DNA from 2 places in the Streptococcus vestibularis genome. Region 2 is predicted to be linked to the other one. Evidence: predicted binding sites of a transcription regulator. Region 2 holds the regulator's gene; the other holds the start of a gene.
The links. The regulator HrcA, encoded in region 2, represses chaperone genes, less so after heat shock. The targets are predictions, from matches to a motif close to TTAGCACTCNNNNNNNNNGAGTGCTAA.

Region 1 (4,408 bases), 500 kb from region 2:
AATTTGAAAATAGGAAATGAAAAGATAAATAAACCAAGTCGTAATGACTTGGTTTATTTGTTTAATCAGATTCTTTTGCTGCCTCAGCTTTTTGAGTAGCTTTTTCGACTTTTTTAGCAGACTTAATGGTAATGTGGCCTTTTGAAGTCATGACTGCCTTGAGATCTTTTTCATTTGGATTTTCAAGGTAGAAGTCGGTAATAGCATCTTCAATGTAATCTTGGATGGTACGACGTAGTGGTCGAGCACCCATCTTAGGATCGTAACCAAGGTCAACCAATTTTTCCTTAACTTTCTCTGTTACACTGAGGTGGATACCGTTGTTAGCCAAGCGTTGGTTGACATTATCAAGCATGAGGTCCACGATAGTAAGGAGATTTTCTTTGCTGAGGGCAGAGAATTCGATAATACCGTCAAAGCGGTTCATAAATTCAGGACTGAAGAAATCTCCAAGCTGGTTAAGAACAGAATTGGTACGATTTTCACGGGTAGCTCCAAAGCCAACGCTAGCTTCAACTTTACCAGTACCAGCATTTGATGTCATGATGATGATGGTATCCTTGAAGCTTACAGTGCGCCCTTGACCATCAGTCAAACGACCGTCGTCAAGTACTTGGAGGAACATGTGAAGAACGTCTGGGTGAGCTTTTTCAACCTCATCTAAAAGAATAAGTGAATAAGGATTACGGCGGACTTTTTCAGTCAACTGACCAGCTTCGTCGTAACCAACATATCCTGGAGGGGCACCAACCAATTTAGCAACAGCGTGTTTTTCCATGTATTCTGACATGTCGAAACGAATCATACTGTCAGCTGAACCAAAGAGTTCAATAGCCAATTGTTTAGAGAGCTCAGTTTTACCGACTCCTGTAGGACCTACGAAGAGGAAGCTACCAATTGGGCGGTTTGGAGCACCCAATCCAACACGATTACGGCGGATAGCTTTGGCAATCTTATCAACTGCAGCATCTTGTCCGATAACATGTGATTTAAGATCATCGGCAAGACTAAGAAGTTGTGATTGTTCTTTTTCTTTCAAATCACCGACAGGAATATTGGTCTTTTGTTCCACAATAGCTTCGATATGTTTTTCTGTGATGACAGGCATATCTTGGTCTTTGATGGTTTGCTTTTGCATTTCCTTGTATTTGGCAATTTGATCACGGAAGTAGGCAGCTTTTTCAAAGTCCTCGTCACGAGTAGCCTGAGCTTTAAGATTCTCTGCTTCAATCAAACGTTTGTCGATATCTTTAGGATCAACAAAATTGAGGGTCAAGTTCATCTTCGAACCAGCTTCATCCAGAAGGTCGATGGCCTTGTCTGGCAAGAAGCGGTCTTGAATGTAGCGGTTGGACAATTCTGCAGCTGCAGTAATGGCTTCATCAGTGTATTTGACATGGTGGTAGTCTTGATATTTAGGCTGAATACCACGCAAAATTGTGATTGTTTCCTCAACTGTTGGCTCATCTACCTTAACGGGTTGCATACGACGTTCGAGTGCAGCATCTTTCTCAATGATACGGTATTCGTTGAGTGTTGTTGCTCCAACAAGTTGAAGCTCTCCACGGGCAAGTGCAGGTTTTAAGATATTTCCAGCATCCATATTGCCATCCCCAGCATTACCAGCTCCTACAATTTCATGGATTTCGTCAATAAAGAGGATAACATCCTGACGTTGACGAATTTCTTCCATGAGTTTTTGCATGCGTTCTTCAAATTGGCCACGGATACCAGTCCCTTGAACCAGGCTGACCACATCAAGACGGATCACTTGCTTGCCTTGGAGTTTTTGTGGCACATTACCGTCAACAATTTTTTGGGCAAGTCCTTCGACTACAGCGGTTTTACCAACACCAGGCTCACCGATGAGAACAGGGTTGTTCTTGGTACGGCGGTTCAGGATTTCGATGACGCGAATAATTTCTTCGTCACGACCAATGACAGGATCAATGTCTCCACGACGAGCAATATTTGTGATATTAATTCCAAATTCTTCAAGAAGGCCTTGAGGTTGTTGAGGAGCTTGTTGGCGTGGTCCTTCTGGACGGCCTGGCCCTTGTGTATTGCCACCGTTTCCTCGGTTGCCTCCCTCTTGTGTTGGAGGTGTATTGGGAAGATCACCGTTAGAAGAACGGAAGTTATTTAGGTCGCTGAAGAAATCATCGAAGAAGTTGGAACCTCCTGTTTGATTGAATTGATTGAGGGGGTTTTGGGGGTCAGATTTCATGATTTTATAACAATTTTGACAGAGGTCAACTTGTTGCTGATTACCATTTACATTGGTATATAAATGAATACTAGCTTCATTAAGGTTACAGTTTTGACAGAGCATATCAGAACCTCTTTTCTATTTGAATTGGGAAAGACCTTTAATGAAAAAAACTTGGTCAAAAAAGGTCAAATCTATGACACCATTATAGCATGCAGAAGGTAGATTGCAAGTAAAAAGTATTTAGGTTTGGCACTCTCTTGACAAGAGTGCTGGTTTTGAATTTTAATTCAAAACCACTTGTATAAAATGAAAAAATATTATATAATATTTATATATTATTCAGAATGAAAGAGAGATACCTATGACACAAGCTAAATCCTTTTTAAAAGAAATCGACTTTACCAAGCAAGAACTCGAGGAGTTGATTGATTTATCCATAAAATTTAAACAGTTAAAAAAGGAAAGAATTCCGCATAAATATTTAGATGGCTTAAATATTGCCTTGATTTTTGAAAAAACATCTACAAGAACTCGCTCAGCTTTTACAGTGGCCGGTCAGGACCTAGGTATGAATGTGACCTACCTTGGTGCTGGAGACATTCAGCTGGGTAAGAAGGAATCTGTTGTTGATACGGCCAAGGTGCTTGGATCTATGTTTGATGGAATCGAATACCGTGGGTTTAAGCAAGAAGATGTCGAGGATTTGGCTAAGTACTCAGGTGTTCCGGTCTGGAATGGTTTGACGGATACCTGGCATCCAACTCAAATGATTGCGGATTTCATGACTTTGAAGGAGCGTTTTGGTAGTTTGGAAGATTTGACCATTGCCTATATTGGAGATGGTCGTAACAATATGGCTAATTCTCTCTTGGTGACATCGGCTATCTTGGGGGTTAATGTTAAGATTATTGCCCCAGAGGTGCTGCAACCCGAAGATGAGATTGTAGCCCTAGCTCAGAAACATAATAATGGTGCCGATTTAACCATTACAGATGATTTTTCAGAGGTCAAGGGAGTGGATATGCTTTATACGGATGTCTGGGTATCTATGGGTGAAGAGGTAGATTTTAAATCTCGTATTGATTTACTCTTGCCTTATCAAATTAATGCAGACCTACTAGCCAAGACAGAAAATCCAGATGTTATCGTTATGCATTGTCTCCCAGCCTTTCATGATCTCAATACCCAAATTGGAAAAGAAATCTATGACAAATATGGTTTGGCAGAGTTAGAAATTACAGATCAAGTCTTCCAAAAATACAGTGACATCATATTCCAAGAAGCTGAGAATCGTATGCATTCTATTAAGGCCATTATGTACAATTCCTTGAAAAATATTTAAAATTCCCCCATTTTTCCCATAAGTGTGATAAAATAAGTAAGAAATACACAATTAATAGGAGAAATAACATGGAATCACATTTGGTGAGAATCATTAACCGTCTTGAAATGATGGCGGCTGATGGTGGTAATTTGAAACGTAATTTTGAACGCGAAGGAGTAGTTGTTGCCGAAGTATCATTTAGTAACGATCCTGAAAATGGTCCAGTGTTCACATTGCGTGATGTTGAAGCTCGCGAGTCATACTCATTTGATAGCATCGACTTGATTGCAATGGAAATCTATGATTTGCTTTACTAATAATTAATTTGGATCCTCAGATAGGGGTCCAAAAATTCAAAATGCCTGGGACTCAATAGTTTCAGGTTTTTTTTAGGGCTAGAGTTTCAGTTTATGCTTGTTTTAATTACAAAAAATTGGAGTCACTTCAAAAGTTTTCGTAGAGTTTTTGATTGCTGTGCAATCTTTTATTTTTTATACTGAAATTCCGCATTTATAAGAAAAATACTTTATTATTATACAGTTTTCTGATATAATATTGAAGAATATTAGTAAGGAGTATCTTGATGAATTTTTCATTTCTACCACAGTTTTGGTCTTACTTTAACTATGGTGTCTTAGTAACAATTATGATTTCAGTCTGCGTGGTCTTCTTCGGAACCATCCTTGGGGTTTTGGTATCCTTGGCCAAGCGTTCTGGAATCAAACCTTTGGAGTGGTTGGTAAGCCTTTATGTTTGGGTTTTCCGTGGGACTCCTATGGTTGTGCAGATTATGATTGCTTTTAACCTCATCCACATGAATCTTCCAACTGTTCAGTTTGGGATTTTAAACCTTGATTTGTCACGTATCGTTC
Region 2 (4,408 bases):
CAATTGGAAACGTCCAAGAGTCTTGTTATCTGCTGCCATTGGGCGTTCCCCTTGAAGAACGTGGATATCAACGGCTGGTTGGTTGTCTGCTGCAGTTGAGAAGACTTGTGATTTAGATGTTGGAATAGTAGTGTTGCGGTCAATAAGTTTTGTGAACACTCCACCCATTGTTTCGATACCAAGTGACAATGGAGTTACATCAAGAAGGACAACGTCTTTGACATCACCAGTGATAACACCACCTTGGATAGCAGCACCCATGGCAACTACTTCATCAGGGTTAACTGATTTGTTTGGTTCTTTACCAGTTTCAGCTTTAACAGCCTCTACAACAGCAGGAATACGAGTTGAACCACCGACAAGGATAACTTCGTCAATATCTGACAAGCTCAATCCTGCATCTGAAAGGGCTTGACGAACTGGAGTTTTCGTACGTTCGACAAGGTCACGAGTCAAATCATCGAATTTCGCACGAGTCAATGTCATTTCCAAGTGAAGAGGTCCAGCCTCACCAGCAGTGATGAATGGCAAGCTGATTTGTGTTGAAGTGACACCAGAAAGGTCTTTCTTAGCTTTTTCAGCTGCATCTTTCAAACGTTGAAGAGCCATCTTGTCTGTTGACAAGTCGATTCTATTTTCTTTCTTAAATTCTTCAACCATGTGGTCGATGATTTTTTGGTCAAAGTCATCACCACCGAGTTTGTTATCCCCTGCAGTTGCCAATACGTCAAAGACACCGTCACCAAGTTCAAGGATAGATACGTCGAATGTACCACCACCAAGGTCGAATACCAAGATTTTTTCTTCTTTATCAGTCTTATCCAAACCGTAAGCAAGGGCTGCTGCTGTTGGTTCGTTGACGATACGTTCTACTTCAAGACCAGCGATTTTACCAGCGTCTTTTGTTGCTTGACGTTGTGCATCGTTGAAGTAAGCAGGAACTGTGATAACTGCTTTAGTTACTTTTTCACCAAGATAATCTTCAGCATAACCTTTCAAGTATTGAAGAATCATAGCTGAAATCTCTTGTGGTGTGTATTCTTTACCGTTTGCAGAAACTTTTTCAGAAGTACCCATCTTAGATTTGATAGAGATAATTGTATCTGGGTTTGTTACTGCTTGACGTTTTGCAGCGTCACCAACGATGATTTCACCGTTTTTGAATGACACAACAGATGGAGTTGTGCGGTTACCTTCTGGGTTTGCGATAATTTTTGATTCAGTTCCTTCAAGAACTGCTACTGCTGAGTTTGTTGTACCTAAGTCAATACCAATGATTTTAGACATATGTTTTCCCCTTTTTACTTTAATTTCTATTTTGCTTTTTTTATCTTTCATTCATAGTTTTCTGTCATTTCGGACAAGTTTTCAATTAATTATATACAACTACCATAGCTGGGCGTAAAACGCGTTCGTGGAGTTTATAACCTTTTTGGAAAACTTGTGCAATCGTGTCTGCTGGATGTTCATCATCTGCAGGCATTGTTTGAATCGCCATGTGGAAGTTATGATCGAAATCACTATCAGCTGGAATTTCTTCGATTCCTTCCTCTTTAAGAGCATGCACTAAACTTTCTTGCACCATTTCCAAACCTTTTTTGACATCATCAGTCAAACCCTCAACAGCAAGAGCACGTTCAAGGTTATCAAGTGATGGCAAGATTGCTTTTGCTAAATCTTGGCTACGATACTTTTGTAATTGTTGACGTTCTTCATTAGCACGGCGTTGAATATTTTGCATCTCTGCATGGGCACGAAGGTATTTATTTTCAAATTCCTCCGCACGCGCTTGTGCTTCTTCAAGCTCAGAAGTTTCCCTTGTTTCTTCTACAACTTCTTCAGTTGTCTCGGTAGCTTCCTCTTCTTTTACTTCTTCTTTTTTAATATCTTCTGTCAAGGCATTCACCTCTTTCTATACTTTTTAAAACGTTATAGCTTAATTAACTTCATAATGGTTACTATTGAGATAACGGTAATAATCCGTCAACTTCATAACCAAAACTCTACTAATAACATTGACCAAACTAACCATGCGACGATAATCCATTTCAACTGGACCAATCACATGCATGAGTGCCATCCCACGATAAGGAATCAGGAATTTATGACTCATAACTGTGACATTTTCAAGCACTTCTTCAGTTGATTCTGCAACCGAAATCTTGGTCACTTCATCATCGGAGATAGCTGATCGAAGCTCAAGTGCCACATGTTGTGGATTGTCCAAAAATTGATAGGTTTTTAAGTCGGCATAAGTCAGTGATGCAACCTTACCTTCGATGAAAATCAATTCCTTAAAAAGTTGTGAAAAGATATAATCAAACAAATCTAGAACATTATCTGTTATTTTGAAATACTTTTGCACAATCTGAGGAATCTCAGTTCTCAATCGGTAATGGATATCTAAGACAGTGTTTCCCAAAAAACGTTCTTGAACAAGCTTATGAAGAGTTTCCAAATCACTAGACAAGAAATTTTTTGGAATAGCAAATTGAACTGTCACCGGCTTAGATTCATCTAGAGTAAGAACCGCTAAAGCGTCGTGATTGGATAGATGAACAATGTCAAATCCAGTCAGACGTTGTCGTGTCGGTTCCACATCTTGAATCACTGCTGTACATCCTGTCATTTCTGCCAGCAGCTTCGCCGCTGCATCCAAGATATCTTCAAGTTTAAAGGCTTCAAAATCAAAGGCCTTGACCACTTGATAAATATCTTGTTCATCAATCGTATCAAGATTCAAAGAATTAGCAACGAAATACTGGAAACCTGCTCGGCTTGGCATACGCCCACTAGAGGTATGAGCTTTTTCAAGATAGCCCATCTTTTCAAGCTTGGCCATGTCATTACGAATGGTCGCTGAACTCGAATCAATTGATTCTTGTAACGCTTTAGAACCAACCGGTTCATGTGTACGAGTGAACATCTCAACTATCAAATTCAAAATAGCGTTTTGCCTTTGCGTAATCACGATGTCACCTCATTTCTATTTATTAGCACTCTAACACATCGACTGCTAACTTATGATTCTATTATACACCTAAACTTGAACATGTCAACCCAAAAAACCAAAAAATTAGCACTCTTTTTGTAAGAGTGCTAAAAATACATCTTAAGACCTAGAAAAGCAAAAAAAGAGCACCTCAGAGGTACTCTAATCTTATCAATCATATTTTGACAAATGAGAGGTCTCAATAATAGATATGAGGTGTTTGGCATAATCTGGATCACTGCTAAAACCCGCAGCTTGTAGTTTTTCTGCTGCAACTTTATAACTAGTCGTTCCTGCCACCTCTTTATAGGTCGACTCGCCCCACGTTCCTTGGCGAAGTTCTTCTAAATAAGTCATCATAGAACTTGACCAATCCTTAAAAACTGCAAAATCCACCTTTTGGTATTGCCATTCCCCTTTACTGTAGATACTATCCTTTAAACGAATACGTTCTTGACCTGGCTGAGCAGGGAGACTGTAGATGTTATGATATTTAACAGATAAGAGACTACTACCATAATTCGATTCATATGCAGCTTGGCTAAGGAGAATTGACGCAGGGACACCATAGTTTTTAGACATTTTTTGTGCTGTTGGTGCTAAGTTTTCAATAAACCCTTTCTGCGTATAAGCAACCTTTACCGAACGAGCATTATCATCTGTAGAGGCATGAAGAATCAAAGGCAAGAGAATACCTAAAGCGAAAAGAGCAACTAAGCTTATGAAGGCTGTTAGTTTAAAACGTCGTCTCACTTAGTTTTCTCCTTTAATAATGCCAAATATTCTTCCAAAGTAATATTATGTTCAGTCATGTACTCTGCTGATTCTTTACCAACGTAGCGGAAATGCCAATCCTCATAACCCACACCTGTTGACGATGTCTTACCATCTGGGAAACGAAGAACAAAGCCATACTTTGGCGCTAACTTTTTGACCTTAGCCACAGTATCTGGATCTGCTTCATTTAAGCTGTCTACAGTACTCATGTCAATCGCAAGACCTGTCTGATGCTCACTAGCACCTGGTGGCTGTGAATAAGTCTGAACCTTCTTCTCTGCCTGAGACTCTGTCAAAGTCGGATCAGCAGCCATTTCCTGCTGAACATAACTGTTATAAAGTTCTGTCTGATAAGCAACACTACGATAACCTGATATCAAGTGATAACTTGGATCAATTTCTTGAGCAGCTGCTAAAAACTGCTTAACGTTCTTAGCAATTCTTGCATCTACAGAAACACCATCGACATTAGCAAGCTCAGGATTAAGTTCTTTAGACTTATTATCTCGATTTACCAAAAGCAATTCCCAGTCTTTAGGAGATACGTCAGGTAGTCCCTTTGTATCCTTGCTTTGAGTCGCATCGGTAGCTTGCTTACTACTTTTTGTTACTGATAATCCATTGGTTTGTTGGACCGTA

Region 1: EL076_RS03175 (ATP-dependent Clp protease ATP-binding subunit) is a predicted target of HrcA. The motif match lies at 2,459-2,485, and genes of this name have one in related genera.

Annotation. Positions count from the first base shown of each region.
Region 1 is NZ_LR134275.1:621,707-626,114, forward strand. Features, by position in the region: gene EL076_RS03175 (ATP-dependent Clp protease ATP-binding subunit) at 62-2,332, opposite strand; gene argF (ornithine carbamoyltransferase) at 2,574-3,554, shown strand; gene EL076_RS03185 (DUF1797 family protein) at 3,623-3,853, shown strand; gene EL076_RS03190 (amino acid ABC transporter permease) at 4,120-4,408, shown strand, end outside.
Region 2 is NZ_LR134275.1:124,169-128,576, reverse strand. Features, by position in the region: gene dnaK (molecular chaperone DnaK) at 1-1,287, opposite strand, end outside; gene grpE (nucleotide exchange factor GrpE) at 1,373-1,897, opposite strand; gene hrcA (heat-inducible transcriptional repressor HrcA) at 1,937-2,971, opposite strand; gene EL076_RS00765 (glycoside hydrolase family 73 protein) at 3,164-3,745, opposite strand; gene EL076_RS00760 (M15 family metallopeptidase) at 3,742-4,408, opposite strand, start outside.